DNA from 4 places in the Agrobacterium sp. GW821-FHT02D03 genome. Region 2 is predicted to be linked to each of the others. Evidence: predicted binding sites of a transcription regulator. Region 2 holds the regulator's gene; each other region holds the start of a gene.

Region 1 (7,478 bases), 720 kb from region 2:
AACCGTCTTCAGGTAGGGCACGGCGTGCTCAAGCGAAGCGGCAGGGCCTTCGGAATACACGCCGGCAGCGGATAGAACGATGTAGACCTTCTTGCCGGTCGCAAGGCCGATCGGGCCGGATTCGGTGTATTTGAAGGTCATACCGGCGCGCGCGATATTGTCGATCCAGGACTTCAGACCCGAATAGATCGAGAAGTTGATGAGGCCGGTGCCGATGATGACGGTGTCGGCTTCCATCAATTCAGCCACGCGCTTGTCGGAGTAATCGGCAGCGGAGGCCTCTTCCGGCGTGCGCTGTTCGGCAGGCTTGCGAATGGCAGAGGTGGTGACGGAATCGAGATGCGGGATCGGGTTCTGGCCGAGATCGAGATGGGTGATCTGGCCGTTCGACTGTGCGTTGATCTTGTTGGCAAGGTCGGATGCGAACTTGTTGGAGAGCGATTCATTGCCACGCGGGCTGGAAGTGACGAGCAGAATCTTCGACATTTTGGTGCCTCTTGGTCAGTCTTAGGAGGATGGTGCGAGGCGCAGCCCCGCTTGGTTGACTGGGTTATCGGCCAGTTTTGCCATCTAGAAAACTGTGATAATCTGAAATCTATCTATCGATAAAATGGATGGGACATGGACGCCAACCCGACGCTCGACCAGTTGCAGGTCTTCTTGACCGTTGCCGAAACCGGAAGCTTTTCAGCCGCTTCGCGGGTGCTTAACCGCGCGCAATCGGTGGTCAGCTACACCATTGCCAATCTCGAGGCGCAGCTTGAGGTCAGCCTTTTCGAGCGCAGCGGCCGCCAGTCGAAACTGACCGACGAGGGCCGCGCCATGCTGGAGGATGCGCGCAGAATCGTTGCCGGATTGCAGGAAATGCGATCACGCGCCAAAGGGCTGAAGCAGGGCCTGGAGGCGGAGGTCTCCCTCGTTCTCAGCACCATGGTTCCAGCCGAGGCCGTGGTTGAGGTTCTTCGTGAATTTCGGGAGGAGTTCCCGACCGTGTCGCTCACTCTCAATGTCGGTGAATTGGGCATGGTCATGGAGATGGTCAGAAGCCGTAAAGCGCTGATCGGCATTGGCGGGGCGGTCTCACAGCAGGATGATAGTCTGGTCCTCGAAAAGATCGGCCACTCCTTCATGGTACCCGTCGCGGCCGGTGACCACGCTCTGGCAAAATTGCACCACCCGGTGACACTCGCCGATGTCCGTGAAGAGGTGCAGATGGTGGTGATGGACATGTCGGGGCTGACCAACGGCCGCGACTTCAATGTCCTGTCCTACAAGACGTGGCGGGTCAGCGACATCGCGACGAAATACCAGCTGATAAAGGGTGGTCTTGGTTGGGGTGGGCTGCCCGCATCGCTGGTCAGGACAGACATCATGAATGGCAGTCTCAAGGTGCTCGACCTCGACGCCTACGAACTCGGCGAATATCCGCTGTATTCCCTGCGAAAGGCCGATATGCCTGCCGGTCCGGCAAGCCAATGGCTGATCAATGGCTTTGAAAAGCGGCTGTCGAAATGCCCGGACAATAAGAGCTTCCTGAACATCGTCCGCCCCGTGCCCTTGAAAGACGCCGCCGAGTAGAGGCTTCTCCTTGCTCAGCAGAAAATCGAAGCTCCACAGCGTCGAGAAGTGGCGGCGACAAAACTGCCGCCGCCACGACGATTAGCCCAGCATCAGACGGAACTTGGCAAAGCCTTCGGCGCCATCGCCGGCGTCCTCGATCTTGGCACCCTTCACATCCTTGGCATATTGACGACCCTTCGGGCCTGTCTCGAAAATGGCTGTCGTATCCGCCACCTTAGCGAAAGACCAGTTGTCGTCAGCCGATGGATTGATCGTGCCCTGGTTCATGATGTAGCGCACGATCACATCGCGGTTGGTATCGGGGGCGACGAAGATGATCTTGTCGCTGCCGATCGCCGGGAACTTGCCGCCACCGCTGGCGCGGTAATTATTCGTGGCAACAACGAATTTCTGTTCCGGGTCAATCGGCTTGCCCTGGAACTGCAGATTGACGATGCGGCTGCTGTCCGGATTGACCGCCTTGCCATCCTTGTCGAACTTCGCGGGCTTCGACACGTCGATCTGATAGGTGACACCATCAATCACGTCGAAATTGTAGGACGGGAAGTCGCTGCTCAGCAGGGGAGCGTCCTTGGAGCCGGCCTTAACGGTATTGAACATGCCAGCCGACATTTCCAGCCAGTCCTTGACCTGCGCGCCGTTGATGAGGACAGCCTGCACCGTGTTTGGATAGAGATAGAGGTCGGCGACATTCTTGATCGCAATGTCACCGGCAGGGACATCCGTATAGTAGTCCGCTCCGCCACGACCACCCGACTTGAAGGGCGCGGCTGCGGAAAGTACCGGAAGGTCCTTGTACTGGCCTTCCTTCAGCATATCCTTGATGTACCAGGTCTGTGCATTGGAGACGATCTGCACGGACGGATCGTCCGCCACCAGCGCGAAATAGGAATAGAGCGGCGCAGAGCTCTTGCCGACGGGACGGCGCACATAGGCGAGTGCTCCCTCGTGATCGGTCTTGACCGCCTCGATCACCTCGGGCTTGTCCTTCACATCGGCCACGATCTTGCGGTTGTCATCGCGGTGGTAGATGGGGCGGGCCTCGGAGGTGAAGTCGACGATCTTCCAGCTCTTGCCGTCCTTTTCGAGCAGGAGATCGATGAGGCCCATATGCGAGCCCCAGAAGCCCGCCATGACTGCGGGCTTGCCCATCAGCGTGCCCTTTACGGGATCGGCGCCCTCGATGCCGTCCCATGTCTTCGGGCCGGGGAAGACCAGATGCTGGTGACCCGTAAAGACCGCGTCGATGCCTTGAACGCCCGCGAGATAAAGCGACGCATTTTCCATGCGCTCGCTCTGGCCTTTGCCCTCGATACCGGAGTGGGAGAGGGCAATGACGATATCGGCGCCCTGTTCCTTCATCACCGGCACCCAGGCCTTTGCAGCATCGACGATGTCGCGCGTCTGCGCCTTGCCTTCAAGGTTCTTCGCATCCCACATCATGATCTGCGGCGGTACAAAGCCGATGATGCCGACCTTGATCGGGCTTGTCGCGCCTGACCCGTCACGGATCTGCTTTTCCAGGATCACATAAGGCTTGAAGTAGAGTTCGTCCTGCTTTGGATCGGACGCCAGTTGACCCTTGGTCAGATTGGCGCAGACATAGGGGAATTTCGCCCCGCCCAGCGTGTTGAACATGAAGTCTAGGCCGTAGTTGAACTCGTGATTGCCGAGCGTGCCGCAATCATAACCGAGCACGTTCATGGCATTGATGACCGGGTGCTTGTCGCCCGCTTTCATGCCGCGCTCATAGGCGATGTAATCGCCAAGCGGGTTGCCCTGAAGAAAGTCGCCATTATCGACCAGCATGGAGTTGCCGGCTTCGGCACGCACGGCATCGATCAGCGATGCCGTCCTTGCCAGACCCAGCGTGTCGTTCGGCTTGTCGGCATAGTAGTCGTAAGGGAAGACGTGGACGTGGATATCGGTGGTTTCCATGATGCGCAGATGCGCCTGGTTGCCCGCAGCACGCGCCGCAAAAGGATGCAGCATGACGAAGGCGGACGAAGCCGCAATGCCGCTGAGAAGCGAACGGCGCGTGATAGGGTGAAGGCCGATAAGGGAAGACATGGAAACTCCTGATCTCAAAATACGATGACCTGTCTCAACCGCGACAAGGTAAAACGAATTGCTGAGGAGTCTACCAGCAAAATGACGCGTGTATGACGCAACCCATCCCGACAGTCGCATGAGCGAAATTTAATGTATCCCACACCGGCCTCGTCCTGGCTCATGCTCTGTCGATGCGGCACTGGAAGCAATTGTTGCGTGCCGAGCGTACATGCACATAGGCGACGTCCGGCCTTTCAAGCAGCTCCTGCGCGCGCGCCACGATCTTAGCCGTGGGTGTGACCGCACCCGTTCCGTAGACGATGCGGTCACCCGCATCGTAGCCCCGGACAATGTAGTCCGAACTGTTCAGCATTGGAGGTGGTACCTGTGCGGAATCATAAGACCCGCAGTCTTCCGCATGAATGAAAATCGGCCCGGTCTCGGCGTAAGGCTGCAGATGACGAAAGGGCCGGTAGGAGATTAGCAGGGCCGAGTCTCCACCCTTGATCAGACCGAGGCAGGCGCGGCAGGGCAGATCTGCTGAGGCGATCATTCGTTCAGGCACTTGGCCGTTCGAATCTCGTTCTCCAAGCCTGATGGCATCGACGTGGTCTTTGGGTATTGCGGTGAATAGGATGGCGGTCATGGTGGCTCCTTGCGACCTCGTTCAGTTGCTTCTTTGTCGCTATGGCTGCCAAACAAATCTCTATCCACCCGTTTCTTGCCGGTAAGCGAAACCAACCCATTGCGTGGACCGTTCTGTTTAGCGATCTATGCTGCGTCCTCGTTCTGGAAAGTTGACGTCAATGCTGCGAAGGTTTCGAGCCGTTCTTTCGGTCGCTTTTTTAGTGTCCGCCTTGCCGTCTGCGCATGCGCAGGTTGCGCCTGCACTTGACGATCTTTCCGACGAGCAGTTGCAGCAGACGGTCAATTTCGTCATCGGCAATGCCGTATTCGGCGTCTATCACGAAGCCGCCAAGATGCTGATCTCCGATTTCAGCCTTCCCGATGCGGGCGATGGTCGCAATACCGCAGACCAGCTTGCCGGCACCATCATGCTGGAAGCCAACCAGGAGTGGCTGGATACAGCTATCGTCAATGCAACCGATAGCTGGTATCTCGCGCGGAGCTCCGGAGAGCTTCCCGAGCATAATGCGCCGCTCTATAGCGTTCTTGTCCCGAATGTCGCCCGCGACCGTCAGATGGCCTGCCTCATGGTCGGCAAGGACAACGAGGGCTACGGCGACCTTGCAGAGCTGATGGGGCTGCCAAAGGATGAGTGGAAGGCCTGTGAAGTGGCCTATCCGCAGACCGTGGCGCGCTGGAGCGACTTACTCAAACCCCATGTGAAGACGCCGGGCACGACGAAATTCGACATACGATATGAGCCTGCGCGCGATCCGTTTCTGGATATCTATGCGACGATGGTGAAGGAATCGAAGGTTCTCGATCTCATCGCCCGCGAATTTAGTGCTTATGAGCTCAAGGGCACGGTAAAGCTGACGGCCAGAAGCTGCGGCCGACCGGATGCCTACTGGTCCGAGGAACGCCGCGAGATCACCTATTGCTATGAGCTTGCAAGATTTCACGGCGAGCTGATCGCGGCCCATCTTCTCGCAACCAATGGCGACCGCGGAGACGCGCCTGCGAAAGAAATCCCGACCGCCGTCAATCTCGGCCAAGAGCTTTAAGAGCTGAGGCTCGATCTCGTACAGCGAAGGCGAAATAATGCCACGCTGAATGAGCCCGCCTCATCCGATCCAGGAGAGGCGGACGCCAACTTGGCAGCTTAGCCGCGGCGCGAAATTTCGAGATACTCGCTGTCGGTCAGCGGCTCCACCCAAGCTTCATAGGTGCTGACTGGGGAGAAGCCCATCATCTGGTAGAGCTGCAAGGCGCGCGGGTGGTCCAGCGTATTGGTGGAGACGGTGACCTTCTTGGGGTTATCCTGCCAGATCGAGTAAAGCGCCTGAAGCAGGAACCATTTCCCGACACCAGCGCCAATCGCCTCTTCCATCAGACCGAAGTAGGATAGTTCGGTAACGTCGTCACTGCCTCTGTTGAACTCGAAGAAGCCAGCCGGCGAACCGTTGAGATAGAGCACTGTTACGCAGTTCTTTGGGTCGCGCAGCACGGCGGTAAGCTCGGCATCGCTCATGCGCATGCGCTTTTGCCAGTGCCACCTCTTGCCGACGCGCCAGTAGAGATAGCGATAGAAATGCAGTGGGATGTCATGCGTTCGCATGATCGCTGTCTGGATATTGACCGGCACCGCCAGGCTGACCTTTGGCGCCGATGTCATTTCAAGCTGGGTGACATGGGCTTTGAGCGGACCGTGTGGCTCCGTCTGCAGAGGCTCCGCCGGGCCAGTCACGATCGGCGTGTCCTCTTTCGATCCCCACTCCGACCATGAGCCGTCATAAAGCGAATTGTCCGAATGGCCGAGCGACTCGAGCGCCAGCGTCACGACGGCGGCAGTCACGCCTGAGCCGCAGCTGGTGACGACTGGCTTCGACAGATCGATGCCGGCCTCTGCAATCATCTTGCGGATGGTTGGCAGATCCTTGAAGTGGCCGTTCTCCGAAAAGGCGGTGGCAGGCAGACTGCGGGCACCAGGCATATGGCCGGACCGCATGCCGGCGCGGGGTTCGGCCTCGTCTCCGGTGAAGCGGCCGGCACCTCTGGCATCCGCCACCTGCTTTTCGCCCGTCTCGACGACAGCGCGCATATCGGAGAACGAGGTCACACGGCTCGCTTTGAACTCGGCGTGAAACTCTGCCGGCTCGATCTGCGGAGCTTCCGTCTCAAGCGGTTTGCCGGCAGCCTTCCAGCCATCGAGGCCGCCATCCAGCACATAAACCGTTTCGGCACCCATGACGCGCAGCATCCACCAGACGCGCGGCGCGGAGAAGAAGCCGGGGCCATCATAGACCACGATCGTATCGGTGTCGGTAATCCCAAGCTTGCCGACTTCCCCGGCAAAAAAATCCGGGGAGGGCAGGGAGTGCGGAAGGCCAGTATCATGATCGGCAATTGCGTCCTGATCGAAGAACACGGCGCCTGGAATGTGGCCGCTGGCATATTCCTGCTTTCCGTCGCGTTTATGTGCCGGCAGATACCAGGACGCATCGACGATGCGGAAGTGCGGTGTTCCAAGCTGCTGCTCTACCCAATCCGCCGAAACGACGAAACGGCTTTTATCGGTGCTCACGATGTTTCTCCCAGAAATCAGGCGGCGTCGGCGGGTTTGCCGAAGCGAATGCGGAAACGGCGGTTTTCCTTGCCTTTCTTTTCGATCTTGGCGATGTAAATCTCGCCGACTTCCTGCGTTTCCGACACATGAGTGCCGCCGCAGGGCTGACTGTCAACCGAAGAATTCTCGCCGATGCAGACGAGGCTGACACGGCCAAGCCCGACGGGTGGCCGGACATGCTTGGACTTGACGATGCCAGGATTGGCCGCCAGCTCCTCGTCGGTGATCCATTGCAGGTAGATGGGGTGATTCTGCTCCACCAGTTCCATCAGCTTGGCGGTGATCGCATCCTTGTCTATCGTCTCCGACATATCGAAATCCACCCGCGATTCATCCTCACCAACGGCAGCGCCGGTGATCGGCCAGGAGCAGACTACCGATAGGAGATGACAGGCGGTGTGCATCCGCATCAGCTTGTAGCGTCGCTGCCAGTCGATATGAAGTGTCAGCTTTTCGCCGACGTCCACAGAGGGCTGACCCTCCAGGGGTACGTGGATGATGACGCTCTTGTCCGCGCCATGGCGCGTTATGCCGAGTTCGATCTTCGAGCCATCGGCCCGTTCGAGAAAGCCCGTATCGCCGGGCTGGCCGC
Region 2 (7,478 bases):
GCAGATCATCGATCCGGACAATGTGCGCGCACAGAACCCGTCTAAGCTGATGACGGCGAATTACCCGGTCGTCGCCCGCAACTCGCTTGCCAAGGTGCTCGGCGTTTCGCTGGAGGATCGCACGGCGCTGCGCGCCGTCAACGCACTGATTTCCGATAGCGTCCGCACCCAGCTTCGCGACATCGTCACATCCGATCCGAACGTCATCGGCACAACGCGCACCGTGTCGCTCCTGGCATCCGGCGATGTCGACAGCGCCTTCAAGGGCCAGGTGGATATGTCGGGCGAGGAGCAGAACCGCCGCATCTCCGACCAGCAGGTCGGTTGGATGAACGAACTGGTTGGCAAGGGTGCGCTGGAAAAGAAGTTCAACACCGGCATCTTCTTCAATGGTGCATCCAGCCGTCCTGAAGCCTCCGGTGTCGGCGTCGCGCTCATCGGTTCCTTCTACATGATGCTGATCGTGCTGGTGCTGTCGCTGCCGATCGGAGTTGCCGCTTCCATCTACCTGGAAGAGTTCGCGCCGAAAAACCGCCTGACGGACCTTATCGAGGTCAACATCAACAACCTGGCAGCGGTGCCATCCATCGTTTACGGTCTGCTTGGTCTCTCGGTCTTCATCAACTTCATGGGCCTTCCGCGCTCGGCCTCGCTGGTCGGTGGTCTGGTGCTGACGCTGATGACGCTGCCGACCATCATCATCGCCACGCGCGCTGCCTTGAAAGCTGTGCCACCTTCGATCCGCGCCGCAGCGCTCGGTCTCGGTGCCTCGAAGATGCAGACCATCTTCCATCACGTGCTGCCGCTTGCCATGCCGGGCATCCTGACCGGCACCATCATCGGCCTTGCACACGCGCTTGGCGAAACCGCGCCGCTCCTTCTCATCGGCATGGTGGCCTTCGTGGCGAATTACCCGACGACCCCGCTTGATCCTGCAACGGCCCTGCCGGTTCAGATCTACATGTGGGCCAATGAAGCCGAACGCGCCTTTGTCGAAAGAACATCTGGCGCTATCATCATCCTGCTTATGTTCCTCCTGGTGATGAATGTGGGCGCAATCCTGCTGCGTCGCCGCTTCGAACGGCGCTGGTAAAGCATTTCGAGGAAATGTGGATACCGGTTTTCTGCTCGGAAATGCGATAAGAAGCAAGGGAGAACGGAACAATGAACATGTTGTCGGAAGCAGCAGTTGAAAAGGCGCTGGACAAGAAAATGAATGAAGTTTCCTATAAGATGATCGGCAAGGACGTCTCCGTATATTACGGTGAGAAGCGCGCCCTTTACGATGTGAAGCTCAACGTTCGCGAAAACACGGTGACGGCTCTCATCGGCCCCTCAGGCTGTGGCAAATCCACCTTTCTGCGCACGCTGAACCGCATGAACGATACGATCGATGGTTGCCGCGTCACCGGCGAGATTACGCTCGATGGTGAGGATATCTACGATTCTGCCATCGATGTCGTCGAGCTTCGCGCTCGCGTCGGCATGGTGTTTCAGAAGCCGAACCCATTCCCGAAGTCGATCTACGAAAACATTGCCTACGGCCCGCGCATCCACGGTCTTGCCCGCAACAAGGCGGATATGGACCAGATCGTCGAGTCCGCCCTGCAGAAGGCAGGCCTCTGGAACGAAGCGAAGGACCGCCTGCAAGAATCCGGCACGGGGCTGTCCGGCGGCCAGCAGCAGCGCCTGTGCATCGCACGTGCCATCGCCGTTTCACCGGAAGTCATCCTCATGGATGAGCCATGCTCGGCGCTTGACCCGATCGCGACCGCCAAGGTGGAAGAGTTGATCCACGAGCTTCGTGCCAACTACACCATCGTCATCGTGACACACTCGATGCAGCAGGCCGCTCGCGTTTCGCAGCGTACCGCCATGTTCCACCTCGGCCACCTGGTTGAGGAGAACGATACGGACAAGATGTTCACCAACCCGGATGACCAGCGCACCCAGGACTATATCATGGGTCGTTTCGGCTGATCCTGCTCTTGCTTGCGCATCCCACCGCGCCTGTCGCTTGAGCCACTAAAAAGGCTTGCGACAGGGCGTTTCGAAACTGGAGACTACGAACATGTCGACACATTCCCACATCATGTCCGCCTATGATGAGGAGCTGAAGTTCCTCAGCCGCCGGATCGCCGAAATGGGCGGCTTGGCCGAGCAGATGTGCGCCGATGCCGTGCGCGCACTCGTCAATTCCGATGCGGCCCTGGCACAAAAGGTCATCTCGGACGATACGATCCTCGATCACGCCGAGCGCGAAATCGGCGACAAGGCGATCGTCACCATTGCCAAGCGCCAGCCGATGGCAGCAGACCTTCGCGAAATCATCGGTTCGCTGCGCATTGCCGCAGACCTGGAGCGCGTCGGCGATCTGGGCAAGAACACCGCCAAGCGCGTCATCGCTGTTGCCGGCACCGGCGTTCCGCGCAAACTGGCGCGTGGCCTTGAGCATCTTTCGGAACTGGCGCTTGTGCAGTTGAAGGAAGTGTTGGACGTCTACTCCACGCGGTCAGCGGAAAAGGCCCAGGCCATCCGCGAGCGCGACGAGGAAATCGACGCGATGTACACCTCGCTCTTCCGCGAGCTTTTGACCTACATGATGGAAGATCCGCGCAACATCACCACCTGCACGCATCTTCTGTTCTGTGCCAAGAACATCGAGCGCGTTGGCGACCACGCCACCAACATCGCCGAGACCATCTACTACATGACCACTGGCAGCCAGCCGGAAGGTGAGCGTCCGAAGGACGATAGTTCCAACACGCTCGGCGCTGTGACCGAGTAAGCGACAGATAGGATCTGGAGCCATGGTGCCAAAAATCGCCGTTGTCGAAGATGAGGAGGCGCTGAGCGTCCTCCTCCGTTACAATCTCGAATCCGAAGGCTATGACGTGGACACCATTCCGCGTGGCGACGAGGCGGAGATTCGCCTTCAGGAGCGCACGCCGGATCTTTTGATCCTCGACTGGATGTTGCCGGGCGTCTCCGGCATCGAGCTTTGCCGTCGCCTGCGCATGCGGCCGGAAACCGAACGTCTGCCGATCATCATGCTGACGGCGCGCGGTGAGGAAAGCGAAAGGGTTCGTGGTCTGGCGACGGGCGCGGACGACTATGTCGTGAAGCCCTTCTCCACGCCGGAACTGATGGCGCGCGTTAAAGCGATGCTGCGCCGCGCCAAGCCGGAGGTCCTGTCCTCGGTGCTGAAATGCGGCGATATCGAGCTCGATCGTGAGACGCACCGTGTCCATCGCAAGAGCCGCGAAGTCCGTCTCGGGCCGACCGAATTCCGCCTGCTGGAATTTCTCATGACCTCGCCAGGTCGTGTGTTTTCCCGTTCCCAGCTTCTCGACGGTGTCTGGGGACATGATATCTATGTGGATGAGCGCACGGTGGACGTCCATGTCGGTCGCCTGCGTAAGGCGCTGAATTTCTCCAGCATGCAGGATGTCATTCGCACCGTTCGGGGCGCCGGCTATTCCATGGAAGCCTGATCGGCCTCGGGAGCGCTTTGCTTGAAGGTACAAGCGCTCCTATTCTCGCCGTGTCAGAGAGGGTAGCCCTTGGCTTCCCGGCGTCAGATCAATGTGGACGGAACGGGATATCGCGCGGCGTCTATCTCGTCCTTAGACAACGGGCTGCGGGTCAGCACCTCAGCATAATTGGCTCGAGTTCGAGCGCCATAGCTCTCCTTGATCGCGCCCATCAGTTCGATCTCCTGGTACATCCAGTTCCAGCGCGAATAGTCGTCCGGGCCGGTCGACTGGCGGTCTGCCTTTTCCCGAACCGCAAGCTCGCGATCGCGCACCACTTCTCCCGCCACGATCGACATCAACTGGAAGGCGGCATCGTCCATGTCCTTGGCTTCCCGACGCCAATATTCCTCTCCGCGCTCCTCGCAGATCAGCCAGTAGCTGCCGCGTCGCCATTCGACGTAAACGGTTCCGTCGCCACGTGCGCGGCGCGGGATTGGCGGGAAGGGCGTGTCGACGGCCCCGGCCCATAGCGCCGAGATATAGTCGTGCAGTGTGTCGATCGCGTCCATGATGATAGTCTGGGCGCGATTATTGCTGCAGGCAAGCTTGGATTATTTGGCAAAGCTGGAGACCGCCCAATAAAAAAGCGGACCGAAGCCCGCTTTCTGAATTGGTTCTGAGACAGACCTTACGCCTTGCGGCGTTCGCTGACCGGCTGGTAGGCCATCTTCGCGTGGAACTTGCAGTAGGGCGAGGCTTCAGACGCCTCGCAGCCGCAGAAATGGAAGTCGTCCTTGAGCGGGTCGCCCACCGGCCACTTGCAGGTGCGCTCGGTCAGTTCCGTCAGCGTCAGGCGACGCGAGATCGGGATAACGACATTGTTGGAAGAACGAACATATTCCATGGGCTCGACGGTGTCGATGTCCATGTCTTCCTTGAAAGCGAGGGCACCAGAGCTACGGGCCGGTGCTGGACGGCTGGTCGCAGCGCGGGCCGGAGCCGCATAGCTTGCCGGACGCGGCGCTGCTGCGGGACGCTTGGGCGCAGGACGCGACGTGGCGACCGTGCCGCCGGCCTTGGCGCGACCTGGCAGGTTGAGGCGGTGAACCTTGCCGATGACGGCATTGCGGCTCACACCGCCTAGTTGTGCTGCGATCTGGCTTGCGCTAAGCCCTTCGGACCATAATCTCTTGAGCTTTTCTACTCGTTCGTCCGTCCAGTTCATGCCGCTTCTCCGCTCGTCGCGTTGTTTTCGGGCAGAATCCACCTACTATGCCATGGAGTGAACCACGCGCAGGCCATTCGCCAGATTGTAGGTGACTAGTTCCGCCGCATTGCAGTCTAGTAATTGACGGTTAACCTAATCGTCGGTTGACTCCGTGACAAGAGTCGCAGGAATCATCTGGAATCGATTTTCCGGTTTTCCCCAACTTGCTTCCCCTGTGAGTCAGAAAGGCAACACCTCGGGCCTGCGCGGCAAGCACCTACCAAGGCTTGTAACTGCCCGGAAGTGCCGAGATTTGTTGACATTAGGCGGGGAAGTGACAATAGTGCTCTCGCAATGAAGACAGCATGCAGGCCGCCGCGAGGCGGCATTTTTGATTTTCAGGGCAGGGATAACCCGCGAGCCCTATTGACAGTCGTCTGTCCCGACTTGACGTAAGGAGTGATGTCGCCATGGCCGAAACTGCCCCCAAATCCGGGCCGTTGTTCGATACGTTTTCCAGAGCCCCCCTGCGCTTCGAACGAGGCGAGGGCGTTTGGCTGATCACGGAAAGCGGCGAGCGATATCTCGATTTCGGTGCGGGCGTTGCGGTTACCTCGGTCGGCCATAGCCATCCCCATATGGTTGAATCCCTCAAGGCACAGGTCGAGAAGGTCTGGCATTTGTCCAACCTTTATGAGGTTGCAGGCCAGGAAGTGCTGGCAAAGCGGCTGACGGATGCGACATTCGCCGACAAGGTGTTCTTCACCAACTCCGGTGCGGAGGCGCTGGAATGCGCCATCAAGACGGCACGCCGTTATCAGTACACGCACGGCCATCCGGAAAAATTCCGCATCATCACCTTCGAAGGTGCATTCCATGGCCGCACACTCGCCACCATCGCAGCTGGCGGCCAGGCCAAATATCTCGAGGGCTTCGGCCCCAAGGTGGAAGGCTTCGACCAGGTGCCATTCGGCGATCTCGAAGCGCTGAAGGCGGCGATCGTTCCGGAAACGGCTGCCCTTCTGATCGAGCCGATCCAGGGCGAAGGCGGTATCCGTGTCGTTCAGCCCGAGTTCCTGCGCACGCTGCGGGCGCTCTGCGAAGAGCACGGCCTGCTTTTGATCTTCGACGAAGTGCAGACCGGCGTTGGCCGTACCGGCAAGTTCTTTGCCCATGAGCGCTCGGGCGTCACGCCCGATATCATGGCAGTTGCCAAGGGCATTGGCGGTGGCTTCCCCTTCGGTGCATGCCTCGCAACGGCAGAAGCCGCGTCCGGCATGACAGCAGGCTCGCACGGCACGACCTATGGCGGCAATCCGCTGGCCATGGCAGCCGGCAACGCCGTGCTGGATATCGTTCTGGCCGACGGCTTCATCGAGCATGTGCGCGATGTCGCGCTGATCTTCCGCCAGGGACTGGCGTCGCTGAAGGACCGTTATCCGGATGTGATCGAGGAAATCCGTGGCGAAGGTTTGCTGCTCGGCATCAAGGCGCGGGTTCCATCCGGCGATCTGCTCCAGGCCATGCGCGCGGAGCATCTTCTTGGCGTTCCGGCAGGCGATAACGTGATCCGCCTGCTGCCGCCGCTCGTGGTTACGGCAGAAGAAGCGCGTGATGGGCTTGCGCGCATCGAGAAGGCTGCCGAAGCACTCACCACCAAACTGGCAAAGAGCGCCTGACGAGGCGTATCAGGGCCGGCGTAAAGGGTGGCCCGCATTGATGGGACTGAATTAAAATGGCAAAGCATTTCCTCGATCTTTCGGCCGTCGGCTCGGAAGACCTGCGGCTCATTCTGGAAGACGCCAAGAGCCGAAAGATCGCAACGAAGAACGGAACGGCGGAAAAGCCGCTTGCTGGCAAGATGCTGGCGATGATCTTCGAAAAGCCGTCGACACGCACACGCGTGTCCTTCGATGTCGGCATGCGCCAGCTTGGCGGTGAAACGCTGTTTCTCTCCGGCACCGAAATGCAGCTCGGCCGCGCCGAAACCATTGGCGATACCGCCAAGGTCCTGTCGCGCTACGTTGACGCCATCATGATCCGCACCACCGATCATTCCCGCCTGCTGGAGCTTGCCGAGCACGCCACCGTTCCGGTCATCAACGGCCTGACGGACGAGACGCACCCGTGCCAGATCATGGCCGATATCATGACCTTCGAAGAGCATCGCGGCCCGGTGAAGGGAAAGACCATCGCCTGGACGGGCGATGGCAACAACGTGCTGCATTCGCTGGTCGAGGGCTCCGCCCGCTTCGGCTACAAGATGAACATGGCTGTACCCATGGGTTCGGAGCCGCTCGACAAGTACCTCAACTGGGCCCGCAACAATGGCGGCGAGATCATGCTCTGCCATGACGCCGAACGCGCTGTCGCTGGTTCGGACTGCATCGTCACCGACACCTGGGTTTCCATGAACCAGGAGCACAAGGCGCGCGGCCACAACATCTTCCAGCCCTATCAGGTGAATGAAGCGCTGATGAAGAAAGCCAACAACGAAGCGCTCTTCATGCACTGCCTGCCCGCGCACCGCGGCGAGGAAGTGACCGATGCGGTGATCGACGGTCCGCAGTCGGTTGTGTTCGATGAGGCGGAGAACCGCCTGCACGCGCAAAAGGCCGTGATCGCCTGGTGCATGGGCGTTATCTGAGAGCAGGGCCGAGCTGAGGATGGGGGCTATGCCGGGAGCTTGAATTTCAAGCGCGGCGCCCCATCTTTACGCCAACCAGTGCTGCCGGTTCACGGCGGCGTTTCATCAATCGTTTATCGCGACATTTGGGCCGGGGATGGTTTCGTTT
Region 3 (7,478 bases), 1.9 Mb from region 2:
ACGACACCCACATAGTTCAGCGCGGCGAGCAGTTTCTGCGCCGATTCCACTGCGACGGTTCTTGCCGCATCGGAAAGATCGGCGGGAATCGTCGACGTATGGAGAATGCCGTTCAGGTGAACGTTTTCGGCCGGATCGTAACAGGTGACGGTGCCATCCTGGAAACGCGCGGCGATGATGGAAATCTCACGCTCGAATGGAATGAAACTTTCGAGAATCAGCGGCACCTTGCCGAGCGCATCGAAGGCGCCGGTCAGATCTTCGCCGCCCTTGAAGACGCGCTGACCCTTGCCGTCATAGCCCATGCGCCGCGTCTTCAGCACGCCCTTGCCGCCGAATTCTGCAAGTGCTGCTTCAAGGCCTGCCTGATCGTCCACGGCGCGGAAATCGGCCGTCGGGATGCCGCAGTCATTGAGGAAGCGCTTTTCCGTCAGGCGGTCCTGCGAGGCGCTCAGCGCTTTCGCCGGCGGATAGACCGGCACGGAAGCGGCAAGCGTTTCGGCCGCGACGACGGGCACGTTTTCGAATTCATAGGTCACGACATCGCAGAGGCTTGCGAGTTCGGCGAGCGCCTTTTCGTCATCGTAAGCCGCGACGATCTGGCGGTTGCAGACCTGCGACGCCGGACAATCGGCCTGGGGTTCCAGCACCACGGTGCGGAAATTCAGGCGGGCGGCTGCCATGGCCAGCATGCGGCCAAGCTGGCCGCCGCCGATGATACCGATGGTGGAGGATTTCATTGCGGGGCGTCCATGGGATACTCGGCAACGATGGCCGTCTGGCGGGCGCGATAATTATCCAGCCGGTCGGCCAGATCCTCATCGGAAAGCGCCAGCACGGCGGCAGCCAGAAGGGCAGCGTTGATGGCGCCCGCCTTGCCGATGGCAAGCGTGCCGACCGGAATGCCTGCCGGCATCTGCACGATGGAATAGAGGCTGTCCTGGCCGGACATGGTTTTCGACTGAACCGGAACGCCGAAGACGGGGAGAGGGGTCAGCGCTGCCGTCATGCCGGGAAGATGGGCGGCACCGCCGGCACCGGCGATGATGACCTTGAAGCCCTCATCCTTCGCATTGGTGGCGAAATCGAACATCCGCTCCGGCGTGCGGTGGGCGGACACGATGCGCGCCTCATATTCGATATCGAGCGCATCCAGCGTATCGGCGGCGTTTTTCATGGTCTCCCAGTCAGACTGGCTTCCCATGATGATGGCGACGGGCGGCGTTTCGGTGGTCAAGCGGCCTCTCCTTGTCCAGAGGGTTGTCAGGGTCCAGAGGTTGTCAGGCGATGATATCCGGGATGATCTGATCTTCGATCTGGGTCATCTTGTCCTTGATGGCCAGCTTCTTCTTCTTCATCCGTTGAATTCTGAGCGCTTCGCAATTGGTTTGGATCATCGCGTTGATGGCCGTGTCGTAATCCTCATGCTCCTGCCTCAGCCTTGCCAGCGTAAGCCGGACGTCCGCCTGTTCCTGGTCGGCCATCTCGTCGTCCCCATTGTAATGAACCGGACCGCCATCCGGCATCTCTGTTGTTGGTCTTCGTGCCTGTACCATCAAATGGCGGTAACGGGAAGTTTCCTTAGAGCGCTTCCTTGTCAAATGGCAACGTTCTGCCGGAGCAGGTTTTCGTCAGGGCAAAGGCGATTGGCGAAGGGCATACCCAAAGGTACGCCCGAGCCGATCGCCTTTGATCCTGGCGGAAAGATGCCCGGCCCTTCGGGTTGGTTGAAACGGGCCACCTGCTTGCCCGGACGGCTTGGCCGTATGCGTTGGCTACGGCACGCGCCATCCGGACAATCAGTCGATCCCGTTTGAACCAACAGAACTGTTTCCATTTAACAAGGAAGCGCTCTTATAGCATTTTTGCCGCACTATTGCCCCGATTTCGCCTTCGACAAAGCGCGCTTTCCGTGTCACAGTGCTGTCGTAAACCTGAAACTCCAGCGATGGAGCGCTGGAGGTAGGTTCAACAAGGAAGGACGTGCCGCATGACCATTCAGGCTCATATTGCATCGCTCGAAAAGAAACACGGTGCTCTGGAGGAAGAGCTCGAGAGTATTCTTGCTTCCCCGTCTTCCGACGATCGGGAGATTGCCAATATCAAGCGCAGAAAGCTGCGTCTTAAGGACGAGTTGCAGAGGCTGAAAGCGACCACGAAACATTGATTTTCAATCACTATTGAGACCGCAGGGCGAGTTTTCGTCTGAGAAGCGGTAAAAGTTCAAGGCCCTGGTTGCAAAGCGCGATCAGGGCCTTTCCGTTTTGTCTGTAGGAGGCTGCGGATGCATGCGCCGCAAGGGACATTTGTTACGCCGGCAAGCCATCCCAGAGCAGTTTCAACGCCGCGATAAAGGCCATTCCATACATTAGCGGATAGAAGACGGCGGGCTTCATGTATTTGACAACCTTGGCACCGGCAAATGTGGCAATCATCGCCACCGGCAGCAGCGTGGCGGAGGTGGTGAGGTTGGTGGAATCCAGCGCTCCCAACGCAAAATAGGGGATGAGCTTGATCGCATTCATGATGGCGAAGAAGCGCACGCTCATGCCGGTATAGGTCTTCGGATCCAGCTTGAGCGGCAGCACATAGATCTGGAAGGGTGGACCACCGGCATGCGCCACGAAGCTTGCATAGCCCGAAAGTGACGACCAGAGCGTGGCGGCAGCCGGTCTCTGCGGTTTTGGCGCGATCTCCTGTCCGCGGCGGGCGCGGAAGCTCTCGTAGAAATAACGCAGGACGAAGAGGATGGTGACGGTTGCGACGACGAGGCGCATCGCGTCGGGAGAAATCAGCGTCGACGTGGCCCAGCCGAGCGCAATGCCGGCAATGGCACCCGGCAGCATCAACAGCAGCGTTTCCCGGTGGTTGTGGTGGCGCCATGCCCAGAGCGCCACCAGATCCATGACGATCAGAATGGGAAGGAAGATCGCCGCCGCCTGCACCGGCGGCACGGCCAGCGCCATCAGCGGCACGCCCATCAAGGCCAGGGCACCGCCAAGCCCGCCTTTTGACAGGCCGACCAGAACGACAGCGGGAATGGCAACAAGGAAGAAATGGAGATCGAGCGACATGGTCAGCACTTGAGATGAGCGTGTGAGACGGCCATTGGAACAGGCCGCGAGGGGAAAGGACGACAAAGAGTCCAGCTATGAACTGTTGATCCTTCGTGCAGTCCGGTTTATCGGAAACAGTATATGAAAACGAGTGCAGATTGGCGATGAAGCGTTCTTTCTGCGGAAAATGGAAAAATCATGGGTTCTCCTGAAGATCGCTGCCGTCTGGTTCTGATCGTGCCGCAAGCCGAAGATGCTGGCCTGCAAGCCAAGGCGCTGGAGGATGCCCTGAGGGGCGGCGACGTCGCCTCCGTCATCATTCCGCAATATGCTCTCGATGACGACAGCTTTCAAAAACGCGCGGAAGTGCTGGTGCCGATCGTGCAGGCGGCAGGTGCCGCAGCGCTGGTTGCCGGTGACAGCCGCGTTGCCGGCCGCGTGAAGGCCGATGGTCTGCATGTGATCGGCGGCGTGGAGCCGCTGGCGGAAGCGGTGGAGAAATTCACGCCGAAGATGATCGTTGGCGGCGGCAATGCCGATGACCGGCACAAGGCGCTGGAGCAGGGCGAAGCGAACCCGGACTATATCTTCTTCGGCAAGCTGGAAGGCGATATCAAGCCGGAGCCACACCCGAAGAACGTCGCGCTTGGCGAATGGTGGGCCTCGATGATCGAAATTCCGTCGATCGTCATGGGCGGTTCGGATGTCGCCTCGGTGGTTGCGGTTGCCGAAAGCGGCGTGGAATTCGTCGCACTGCGCCAGGCCGTCTTCGCTCACGCGGGCGGCGCGGCGCAGGCCGTTGCCGAAGCCAATGCATTGCTTGACGAAAAAGCGCCACGGTTTGGCGGTTGATACGGGCGATGATCCTTCGCTTGCTCCGCCTTTCCCCATCGATCTCGCTTCTGGCGATGGCTTTTGCCATCACCGCGGCCCCTGCCTTTGCGCAGGGCCAGGCTCCAGCTGCCGGCCAACAGTCTGCGCCGCAGCAGGCTGAGCCGCAGGCAAGCCCTGATCTTCTGCCGGGCCTTCAGCCGCAGGCGCAAGGTGCCGATGGCGCGGGTGAGGAAGACACCGATTTTGGACCGGTGGTGAACCAGGGACCGGACGTGCTGTCGCGACCGACGGACCAGGATGCCGATCCGCTGCGAAAAGGCCGCGTGACCGGCGGCGATCAGAAGGATCTCCAGCCTTCGGAGGGCGTCACCGTCTATCAGCGCATGGGAGCCGAGCTTCCGCCGCTGCCGAAGGAAAAGGAATTCAAGGGCAAGATTGACGAGGCCTATGGTCATTATCAGCGCGGTGAATATGTGCAGGCGCTGGACAAGGCGCTGACCCGCGCGCAGGACGGCGATGCCGCAGCGCAGACGCTGGTTGCCGAAATGATGAGCCGCGGTCTCGGCATTGCCCGCGACGACAAGACCGCCGCCTTCTGGTACGAGCAGGCCGCCAAGAATGGCGATCCCGTTGCCATGTTCAAATATGCGCTGATCCTGATGGAGGGCCGCCTCGTCAAGCACGACAAGACGCTTGCCGACGACTACATGCGCCGCGCGGCTGAGGCAGGCAATCCGGAAGCCGAATTCAACTGGGCACAGATCCTCGTTTCCCAGACGCCCGGGCCAAAGGGTCTGATGGCGGCGCTGCCCTTCTATGAAAGATCGGCGGAAAAAGGGATTGCGGATGCCCAATATGCCGTGTCGCAAATCTATTTGAACGTGCCGGAGGTGCCGAAGGAAAAGAAGGCAAAGGCACGCGAATGGCTGACACGGGCCGCAAAGGCGGGCTTCGATACCGCGCAGGTCGATCTCGGCATCTGGCTGGTCAACGGCACGGCCGGCGATCGCGATCTGGAAGAAGGTTTTCGCTGGCTGAACGGTGCTGCTCAGCGCGGCAATGTCGTGGCGCAGAACAAGGTGGCGCATCTCTACATCCAGGCGCTCGGAACGCGCCCCGATCCGATCGAGGCGGCCAAGTGGTATGTGCTCTCGCGCCGCGCAGGGCTAAAAGACCCGGGGCTGGAAGATTTCTATCTCGGCATCGAGGACAGTCAGCAGAAGCAGGCGATCGACGCGGCCAACAAGTTCCGGCCCAACTGAGGGCAAAGGCGCCGCCACGGCTCACGAGGCGAACGGGTCGTCCTTTTACGGTTTCAATTGTTGGGAGGCCCACCGTCGCACGACGTTGTGATGACGCCGAACCTCTCCTCACCGTCATCCTCGGGCTTGACCCGAGGATCCACTGTCGAACCGTTAAGCAGTTGAAAAACATGGATCCTCGGGTCAAGCCCGAGGATGACGAACGAGAGGTTTTCACACTTGATCACAGGATTGTCTCAACCGTTACTTCGAGACGCTTGATTGGCGTCACGGCACCGGAAAAGCAGATGCGCCCTGTACCGTGGCATTTCACCTTTTTGCTCGACTATGCTTTAGCCTTGAATTTCAGTGCGTTTTGTGGTCTTGAACCCGCAAACCTAAAATAGAAACCAATATGCCTGCCTGCCCCGATCTTGCGCGGCCGGTTCAGCCACCTTCCAGGAATGTTCTTTCATGGCCCGTTCAGCCCTTCTCAATGTCATGGTTCAGGCCGCCTTGAAGGCGGGAAAATCTTTGTCGCGTGACTTCGGTGAAGTGCAGAACCTGCAGGTTTCGGTCAAGGGACCGAGCGACTTCGTGTCCCAGGCCGATCTGAAGGCTGAAAAGATCGTTCGTGAGGAACTGATGAAGGCTCGTCCGACCTATGGCTTCCTCGGCGAAGAGGGTGGCGAGGAAATCGGCACCGATGGCGCCCATCGCTGGATCGTCGATCCGCTGGACGGCACCACCAACTTCCTGCACGGCATTCCGCAGTTTGCGGTGTCCATCGGTCTGGAGCGCAGCGGCGAAATTGTCGCCGGCGTCATCTTCAACCCGGCAACGGACGAGCTTTACACCGCAGAGCGTGGCGGCGGGGCGTTCCTCAATGATCGCCGCATTCGCGTTGCGGCCCGCAAGCAGCTTTCCGACAGCGTCGTGTGCTGCGGCGTTCCGCATCTCGGTCGCGGCAACCACGGCAAGTTCCTCGTCGAGCTTCGCCATGTGATGGGCGAGACCGCAGGCGTGCGCCGCATGGGTGCCGCTGCTCTCGACCTCGCTTACGTTGCGGCCGGCCGCTTCGACGGCTTCTGGGAAGCGGAACTGTCCCCCTGGGATATCGCCGCAGGTATCGTGCTTATCCGGGAAGCCGGCGGCTTCGTTTCCGATATGGGCGGTGCGAACAGCATGCTCGAAAGCCGTAGCGTCGTTGCCGGCAACGAGTATATCCAGAAGGCGCTGCTGGACGTCGTCAACCGTCCGGTTCCTGGCCGCTAAGGGGCACCAGCAAACCCGCCGTCGTCCTCTGGCCTGACCCGAGGCTCCACGACATCAGGGTTCATGGATGGTCGGATCAAGTCCGACCATCACGCCGGAGAGGTCGAGCGCTCCGTGGCTGGCTCGCGTCTTGTGTCGCGGTCCTTCACCGCTCTAAAAAGCTTTGTTCTCAAAAGGCTTTTCACTTCAATTCGTCGTAATTTTACTCTAGCTTCCGCTCCGAACCATGTTGATGCCCCAGTCTTGAGGGCAAGGTCATGGCAGCATCAAAGGAACGGGCCCTATGGCGGATACGGAACTGCTCGATGTCGGCGTCGAGAAACCGCTGACGAAAGAATATCATCACAAGCTGTCCAGCCCGACGCCGTTCTTATGGACGATGATGATCTTTCTCATCATCGTGTCCTTCCTTGCCGCCATTCTCTTCCGGCAGGCCCAGTCAGCCTTCATGACCAATCCGGGTCTGAACGGCTTCATTCTCGGCGTTCTCGCCATCGGCATCGTTCTGGTGTTCATGCAGATATTGAGCCTGCGCCCTGAAGTGCGCTGGTTCAACAATTTCCAGGCAGCCGGAAGCGTCGACAAGGCCGGGCGTCCGCCGAAGCTCCTGGCGCCGATGCGGGCGCTGATCGGCAAGCGCGGCGAAGTGCGAGTCTCGACCGTCACGCAGCGCTCCATTCTCGATTCCATCGCCACTCGTCTGGATGAATCGCGCGACACCTCGCGCTATCTCATCGGCCTTCTGGTCTTCCTCGGTCTGCTCGGCACCTTCTGGGGTCTGATCGGCACGATCGGCGCCATCAGCGACGTCATCCAGGGCCTCGATCCGACATCCGGCGACAGCAGCGATATTCTGTCGTCGCTGAAATCCGGCCTGACGGCGCCGCTGTCGGGCATGGGCACGGCGTTTTCGTCCTCGCTGCTCGGTCTTTCCGGCTCGCTGATCCTCGGCTTTCTCGATCTCCAGGCGGGCCGCGCGCAAAACCGCTTCTATACCCAGCTGGAAAACTGGCTGTCTTCCGTTACCGATCCGGGCGTCGATCTCTCCGTTGACGGCAAGCCCGTTGCGGCG
Region 4 (7,478 bases), 2.6 Mb from region 2:
AGATGAAAGTTGGTTGAACGATGCTGCCGAATAAAGACTTGGTTTCAGCGCTGCTCGTTGAACCAGTATGCGCAAAACACGCTGGATGCTGCAAATACAGTGAAGAACAGCGCAATGAGAATTCCGATCTCCATGATCATTTACTCCTGACATCCGTTGTGACTTACGGAAGGACAACGCACGATGCTTGAAGAAGTTTCATTTGAAGAAACCTTCGCGGATGAAGGTCTCGCTACGTACAATTTCGCCTATCTTGACGAACAGACCAAGCGGATGATCCGCCGCGCTATTCTGAAGGCCATTGCCATACCCGGCTACCAGGTGCCGTTTGCCTCGCGTGAGATGCCCATGCCCTACGGCTGGGGAACGGGCGGCGTGCAGGTGACAGCCTCAATCCTCGGACCGCATGATGTGCTGAAGGTCATCGACCAGGGGGCGGATGATACAACCAATGCCGTCTCCATCCGCGCCTTCTTCCAAAAGGTCGCCAATGTCGCCGTCACCACGCATACCAAGGAAGCCACCGTCATCCAAACCCGTCACCGCGTTCCGGAAGAAACGCTGACGGAAGGTCAGGTGCTCGTCTACCAGGTGCCGATTCCTGAGCCTTTGCGCTTCCTCGAGCCGCGCGAGACCGAGACCCGCGTCATGCACGCGCTGGAAGAATATGGCCTGATGCATGTGCGCCTCTATGAGGACATTGCCCATAACGGCCGTATTTCCAAAACCTACGCCTATCCGGTGAAGGTCGCAGGCCGATACGTCATGGACCCGTCGCCGACACCCAAGTTCGACAATCCGAAAATGCATATGTCGGAAGCCTTGCAGCTCTTCGGTGCCGGGCGTGAAAAGCGCATCTATGCCGTGCCGCCTTACACCGAAGTCGTCAGCCTCGATTTCGACGACCATCCCTTCGAGATTCAGACTTTCGACAAGCCCTGTGCGCTGTGTGGTGCGGACCATGTCTATCTCGATGAAGTCATCCTGGATGATCGGGGCGGGCGCATGTTCGTCTGCTCCGATACCGACCATTGCGAAGATCGGCGTGAACATGGCCATCGCGGCCATCTGCTGGCCGATGTGAAGGAGACCGCAGAATGAGCGACCAGCCGCTTTTGAAAGTCCGCGACGTTTCCAAATATTACGGCGACCGCGCCGGTTGCCGCAACGTCTCCTTCGATCTCTGGCCGGGAGAAGTTCTGGCGATCGTCGGCGAATCCGGTTCCGGCAAGACCACGCTGCTGAACTGCATTTCCACCCGGCTGATGCCGACCACCGGCAGCGTCGAGTATCGCATGCGCGACGGGTCTCTGCGCGATCTCTACCATATGGGCGAGGCGGAACGCCGTTTCCTCATGCGCACCGATTGGGGCTTCGTTCACCAGAATCCGGCTGACGGTCTGCGCATGACGGTATCTGCCGGCGCTAATGTCGGCGAACGGCTGATGGCAGTCGGCAACCGGCATTATGGCAATATCCGCAACACCGCCAGCGAATGGCTGGAGCGGGTGGAGATCGGCACCGATCGCATCGATGACCAGCCGCGCGCCTTTTCCGGCGGCATGCGCCAGCGCCTGCAGATCGCCCGCAACCTCGTCACCTCACCGCGTCTCGTCTTCATGGACGAGCCGACCGGCGGTCTGGATGTCTCGGTGCAGGCAAGGCTTCTCGATCTCGTTCGCGGCCTCGTCAACGATCTCGGCCTCTCCGTCATCGTCGTCACCCATGACCTTGCTGTCGCACGGCTCCTGTCGCACCGCATGATGGTGATGAAGGGTGGCAACGTCATCGAGCATGGCTTGACCGACCGCGTGCTGGACGACCCGCGCGAGCCCTATACCCAGCTTCTCGTTTCCTCGATCCTGCAGGTGTGACATGCCGACCCCCCTCATTGTTTCGGAAGTCTTCAAAAGCTTCACCATGCATCTGCGTGACGGGATCGAACTGCCCGTCGTGCGCAATGTGAACTTCTCCGTCCAGGCGGGCGAATGCGTCGTGCTTGGCGGGCCTTCGGGGATCGGCAAAAGCTCCATCCTCAAGATGCTCTATGGCAACTACGCCATCGATAGCGGCCAGATCCTCATCAAGCATGAGGGACAGATGGTCGATATCGGCAGTGCCGCACCCCGCACCGTGCTGGAGGTCCGTCACCGCAGCCTTGGCTATGTCAGCCAGTTCCTGCGCACCGTCCCGCGCGTTGCTGCAATCGATGTGGTGGCGGAGCCGCTGCTTGCGCGAAAAGTTCCGGTCGAAGAGGCACGCGAACGGGCAGGGGAGTTGCTGTCCAAACTCAATCTGCCACGGGAATTGTGGTCCCTGCCACCCGCGACCTTCTCCGGCGGCGAACAGCAGCGCGTCAACATTGCGCGCGGCTTCATCACCGACCATGCCATCCTGCTTTTGGACGAACCGACGGCGTCGCTCGACGCGGCCAACCGCAAGGTGGTGGTGGAGATGATCCGGCAAAAGAAAGTCGAAGGAACAGCCCTTCTTGGCATTTTTCACGATGAGGAAGTGCGTGAAGCCGTGGCCGACCGCATCCTCGATGTCTCGCAGTTCTCACCCAGAAAGATCGCAGCATGAGTGTCAAAGTTGGCCTGGAACCGGCCATTCACGAAAGCGCCCGCGTCGTCAACTCCAAGCTCGGCCGTTACATCGAAGTCTCGGAGCGCTGCCGCATCGAAGAAGTGGAGATGGACGACTACTCCTACATCATGCAGGACGGTGCCGTCTGGTGCGCGACGATTGGCAAGTTCGTCAACATCGCCGCCTCGGTGCGCATCAACGCAACCAACCATCCCATGTCGCGCGCGACGCTGCACCACTTCACCTACCGCGCCCATAACTATTGGGACGATGCTGAGGACGAGACGGAGTTCTTCGCCGCAAGACGCGCCAGACGAGTTGTCATCGGCCATGATGTCTGGATCGGACACGGCGCGACCATCCTGCCCGGCGTCACCATCGGCAATGGCGCCGTCGTCGGTGCCGGTGCCGTGGTCTCGAAGGATGTTGCGCCCTACACCATCGTCGGCGGTGTGCCAGCCAAACTCATCCGACGCCGTTTCCCGGAAGAGATCGGCGAGCGCATGGACCGGCTGGCCTGGTGGGATTGGGATCACGCGAGGCTTCGCGCTGCCCTCGATGATTTCCGTTCGCTCGAAGCGGAAGCGTTTCTTGCCAAGTATGACGGGTAAACGAACACCATCTCCCGTGACGTCAGCCTTGTAATAATTTCTTCATCAAACTGACATTCGCGCTTCACGCACCCCTGATAGGCCGAATCCGAAATAACGAGACTGGATTTGGCCTATGACTTTTCACCTCAAGCAGGTAACGCGCCGCTTCGGCAAATCGACCGCCGTCGACAGCGTGACGCTCGACATCCCCCAGGGCCAGATGGTCGGCGTCATCGGACGTTCGGGTGCAGGAAAATCCACCCTGCTGCGCATGATCAACCGCCTGGTCGATCCCACATCCGGCTCCATTCATTTTGGCGATCTTGAGGTTTCCTCGCTCCGCGGCGCTGCGCTTCGCCACTGGCAGCGCGATTGCGCCATGATCTTCCAGCAATTCAATCTCGTGCCGCGTCTCGACGTGCTGACCAACGTCATGCTCGGTCGCCTCGACCACCGCTCCACTGTCTTGAGCCTGCTCAGCATCTTCACCACCGAAGAGCGTCTGATGGCGATTTCAGCACTGGAGCGCCTGGGGATCGAACACGTGGCCATGCAGCCGGCCGGCACGCTGTCGGGTGGCCAGCAGCAGCGTGTGGCGATCGCACGTGCACTGATGCAGTCGCCGCGCATGCTGCTTGCCGATGAGCCCATTGCCTCGCTTGACCCGCTCAACGCAAAAATCGTCATGGATGCGCTGCGCGACATCAATGAGCGCGAAGGCATCACCGTCATCACCAACCTGCACACGCTCGATACGGCCCGCAATTATTGTGAGCGCATCATCGGCATGGCGGCCGGTCGCGTCGTCTTCGACGGCACGCCCGCCGAACTCGATGCCCGCGCGGTCAAGGAAATCTACGGTACTGATTCTCATGGTGCCGGCATCGACGAAACCATGACGTCGACCAGCATCACCATTGAAGGTGCGGAGCTTACCGCGCGCGCCCAACACCCATCTGCCGGTCCTGAAGCTTCTGCTCCCAAGCCGCTTTCCATGGCTGGACTGTAAGGACTGCACAGCATCGATCCGCCCGCGTCAGGGGCCAATATCACATTCCATATCGTGTCAAACTCCGGCTCGCCGGAAAAACGGAGATAAATCCATGTTGAAGAAAGCTCTTCTTTCGGCGGTTGCACTTGGCCTTCTGGCCGGTTCGGCTCTCGCTCAGGACGTCAAGGTTCTGCGCATCGGCCTCGATGGCGGCGAAAACTCCAACGACCAGCTGCGCAACGCGCAGTGCATTGCCGATGGCCTGAAGGCTGCCACTGGTGTTGAGCAGGTTCAGCTCTTCCCATCGCCGGACTATAACGGCGTTATCCAGGGTCTGCTGGGCGGCACCATCGACATTGCTTCCATGGGCGCGTCCTCCTACGCCAAGATCGCTATTCAGGACCCGAAGGCTGTCGATCCGATCCTGACATACACCGGCGCTGACGGCTCCAGCGGCTATTACACCATCATGGTTGCCCGCAAGGACTCCGGCATCAAGACGCTGGCAGACGCCAAGGGCAAGAAGCTCGGCTTTGCCGATCCGGACTCCACTTCCGGCTATCTCATCCCGAACGTCGCCCTGCCAAAGGAAACCGGCAAGCCGGTCAAGGAATACTTCTCTGAAACCGGCTTCGGCGGCGGCCATGAGAACCTCGTTCTCGCCGTTCTCGACAAGAAGTTCGATGTCGGCACCACCTTCGGCTCCGGCGTTGGCAAGTGGGAAGAAGGCTACAGCTCCGGCAACCTCCACCAGATGGTCGCCAAGGGCAATCTCGACATGGACGATCTCGTCGAAGTCTGGAAGTCGCCGCTGATCCCGAACGGTCCGCTGATGGTTGCCAACAAGGTCGGCGAGCCGATGAAGGAAAAGATCGAAGCTTTCTTCCTCGACCTGCCGAAAAAGGATCTGGCCTGCTTCCAGGGCTTCACCCAGGGCAAGAACAAGGAATACATCAAGGTCGATCCGTCCTTCTACCAGACGATCGTTGATGCCCGTAAGGCCGTGATCGGCGGCTGATTGCCAGCAAAGGCATGAGACGGCGGCGTCAGAAAGACGCCGCCGTTTTTTTAAAGCGCACCCGGGAACGCCGTCACGCTTCCAAAGGGGTGCCGCTGAAACGGTGAATGAGAGCATCGGTGAATCCATCGTCACCCGCATGGCTCCGGTAAGGACGCAAAAGACATGGCTAGCACGCCAATCACCCCAGATACGTTCGGCGAGGCCTCGAAAAAGGTCATGCAGCACTACCAGCAACAGCTGGTCACGCGACGTATCTACACCGGCATCGCCATCGTCGTCTTTCTTGCGCTGCTCTTTGCCTCGCTCGATTTCGCCAACAGCGCCAATTCCGGCAAGTTCTTCGAGCGGCTGCCCTATTTCTTCGATTTTATGAAGACTTTCCTGCCGAACAGCCCGATGGAAGTCGTTCGCGCCATGTTCGATCTGCCGTCACCCTATGCCGACGGCTCGCTGAAATACGACTATGTCTCGGAGCGGGTCTATATCGGCGACGGCTTTTATATTCCGCATTTCTTCTATCAGCTGATCATCACCCTGAACATTGCGCTGGTTTCGACGCTGATCGGCACGGCCTTCGCTTTCGCGCTGTGCTTCTTTGCCTCCACCAATCTCGTCGGCGCCGGTGCCGTGCGTTTCGCCGTCCGACGCATGCTGGAAGTCATGCGCGCCTTTCCGGAAATCGTCATCGCCGGATTGCTGACCGCTATCCTTTCGCTCGGGCCCATTGCTGCCATCGTCGCCATCACCATTCATACCGTTGGCGCGCTCGGAAAACTGTTCTTCGAAGTCGTCGAGAATGCCGATATGAAGCCGGATGAAGGGTTGCGGGCATCGGGTGCCAACTGGCTGGAGCGGGTGCGCTTTGCCATCGTGCCGCAGGTTCTGCCGAATTTCGTCTCCTATGCGCTGCTGCGCGCCGAAATCAATGTGCGCGCCTCCACCATCATCGGTGCTGTTGGCGGCGGCGGTATCGGCGAGGTCTTTCGCCTGGCGATCGGCAACGATCACGCCGCCAAGACCTATGCCATCATCATCATGCTGCTGGTCACCATCATCGCCGTCGACCAGTTTTCCGGCTGGCTGCGCCGCAGACTGATCGGCCATCAATCCTTTGAATTCGGACGGGGAGCGGCCTGATGTCCACGAGCTTTGTCATCAATGGTGCGGATCGCGAACGCCTTCTTTCGCAATATCCGCAGGTCTTCCAGCAGAGCTTCCTGCGCCGGTACGGATTGTTCCTCGGCCTCGTCGCGGTCTTCGTCTATCTCGTCATCTGCTTCTTCGCCTTCAATATCGGCCCGGCCTTGATGAATGGCCGCTGGGAGCGCGCGTCGAGCTATATTCAGGACTGGTATTCCTGGCGCGCTCAGCCGCGACTTCGCTTTGAAGATGGCAAGGTGGTTCCGCAGTGGACGAGCCGCGGTCAATATCCGGCCAATGCCCATATCAGCTGGCTTCAGCCTCTTCCGGATGGCGGCTATAGCGTGATCTATGGCGGTGGGCAGAACCGTATCGATGTCACGCCGACGCAGGCGAACGTCTATATCGACGGCAAGCTCTATCCGGTGACGATCGGCGCAGACCGCGTCACTGCGCCCGCCGGCGCGCCGTCTCAGATCCGCCAGGATGAGAACAAGGTCGTGGTCGAATATGGTTTTGCCGGACAGGCGGAGATCCGTACCTCGCAACTTTACGTCCAGCGCCGTTTCCTGGGTTGGGCCAATTTCTTCTTCGATACACGTTCGCAGTTCTGGGGCAAAAGCTGGGGGGAGCTCGCGTCGCTCGCCCTTTGGCAGCCCCGCATCGATCCAGCACAGTCCAATATTGACAAAATGGTCGATGACTTCCTGGGGAACGACGTCTGGCAACATGAGGATATCTTGTCCAAACTGCTGCAGACGCTGGTCATGGCGTTTCTCGGCACGCTGCTCGGCACGCTCGTTGCGTTCCCGCTTGCCTTCATCGCCGCGCGCAACATCACCGCCAACAGGGCGGCAAACTGGGGCATGAAGCGCGCGTTCGATTTCCTGCGCTCCATCGATATGCTGATCTGGGCGCTGTTCTTTACCCGCAGCTTCGGCCCCGGACCGATCCCCGGCATCGCCGCGATCTTCTTCACCGATACCGGCGCGCTTGGAAAGGTCTATGCCGAGGCGCTGGAAAATGTCGATGACAAGCAGCGCGAGGGCGTGAAGTCTGTCGGTGCGTCGCCCATGATCGTCAATCGCTATGGTGTCATTCCGCAGGTGCTTCCGGTTTTCATCTCGCAGTCGCTCTATTTCTGGGA

The links. The regulator PhoB, encoded in region 2, activates phosphate uptake and scavenging genes when phosphate is short. The targets are predictions, from matches to a motif close to TGTCATNNANCTGTCAT.
Region 1: AC07U5_RS09520 (bifunctional 2',3'-cyclic-nucleotide 2'-phosphodiesterase/3'-nucleotidase) is a predicted target of PhoB. The motif match lies at 3,733-3,749, and genes of this name have one in related genera.
Region 3: AC07U5_RS03705 (YdcH family protein) is a predicted target of PhoB. The motif match lies at 1,914-1,930, and genes of this name have one in related genera.
Region 4: phnC (phosphonate ABC transporter ATP-binding protein) is a predicted target of PhoB. The motif match lies at 3,238-3,254, and genes of this name have one in related genera.

What each region holds. Positions count from the first base shown of each region.
Region 1 covers NZ_JBWKVN010000001.1:2,004,796-2,012,273, reverse strand. Annotated here, with positions in the region: gene AC07U5_RS09530 (FMN-dependent NADH-azoreductase) at 1-486, opposite strand, end outside; gene AC07U5_RS09525 (LysR family transcriptional regulator) at 622-1,578, shown strand; gene AC07U5_RS09520 (bifunctional 2',3'-cyclic-nucleotide 2'-phosphodiesterase/3'-nucleotidase) at 1,660-3,651, opposite strand; gene AC07U5_RS09515 (DUF1203 domain-containing protein) at 3,812-4,279, opposite strand; gene AC07U5_RS09510 (DUF4344 domain-containing metallopeptidase) at 4,482-5,324, shown strand; gene sseA (3-mercaptopyruvate sulfurtransferase) at 5,423-6,844, opposite strand; gene AC07U5_RS09500 (alanyl-tRNA editing protein) at 6,862-7,478, opposite strand, start outside.
Region 2 covers NZ_JBWKVN010000001.1:2,723,349-2,730,826, reverse strand. Annotated here, with positions in the region: gene pstA (phosphate ABC transporter permease PstA) at 1-1,093, shown strand, start outside; gene pstB (phosphate ABC transporter ATP-binding protein PstB) at 1,165-1,980, shown strand; gene phoU (phosphate signaling complex protein PhoU) at 2,072-2,788, shown strand; gene phoB (phosphate regulon transcriptional regulator PhoB) at 2,811-3,494, shown strand; gene AC07U5_RS12965 (Imm63 family immunity protein) at 3,578-4,045, opposite strand; gene AC07U5_RS12960 (GcrA family cell cycle regulator) at 4,165-4,701, opposite strand; gene AC07U5_RS12955 (aspartate aminotransferase family protein) at 5,154-6,362, shown strand; gene argF (ornithine carbamoyltransferase) at 6,419-7,330, shown strand.
Region 3 covers NZ_JBWKVN010000001.1:813,824-821,301, forward strand. Annotated here, with positions in the region: gene AC07U5_RS03690 (5-(carboxyamino)imidazole ribonucleotide synthase) at 1-740, opposite strand, end outside; gene purE (5-(carboxyamino)imidazole ribonucleotide mutase) at 737-1,204, opposite strand; gene AC07U5_RS03700 (YdcH family protein) at 1,281-1,484, opposite strand; gene AC07U5_RS03705 (YdcH family protein) at 1,991-2,167, shown strand; gene AC07U5_RS03710 (sulfite exporter TauE/SafE family protein) at 2,310-3,074, opposite strand; gene AC07U5_RS03715 (thiamine phosphate synthase) at 3,255-3,908, shown strand; gene AC07U5_RS03720 (tetratricopeptide repeat protein) at 3,917-5,152, shown strand; gene AC07U5_RS03725 (inositol monophosphatase family protein) at 5,606-6,406, shown strand; gene AC07U5_RS03730 (flagellar motor protein MotA) at 6,690-7,478, shown strand, end outside.
Region 4 covers NZ_JBWKVN010000001.1:163,690-171,167, reverse strand. Annotated here, with positions in the region: gene AC07U5_RS00830 (carbon-phosphorus lyase complex subunit) at 1-34, shown strand, start outside; gene AC07U5_RS00825 (alpha-D-ribose 1-methylphosphonate 5-phosphate C-P-lyase PhnJ) at 184-1,101, shown strand; gene phnK (phosphonate C-P lyase system protein PhnK) at 1,098-1,874, shown strand; gene phnL (phosphonate C-P lyase system protein PhnL) at 1,876-2,583, shown strand; gene AC07U5_RS00810 (DapH/DapD/GlmU-related protein) at 2,580-3,197, shown strand; gene phnC (phosphonate ABC transporter ATP-binding protein) at 3,313-4,188, shown strand; gene phnD (phosphonate ABC transporter substrate-binding protein) at 4,283-5,188, shown strand; gene phnE (phosphonate ABC transporter, permease protein PhnE) at 5,354-6,328, shown strand; gene phnE (phosphonate ABC transporter, permease protein PhnE) at 6,328-7,478, shown strand, end outside.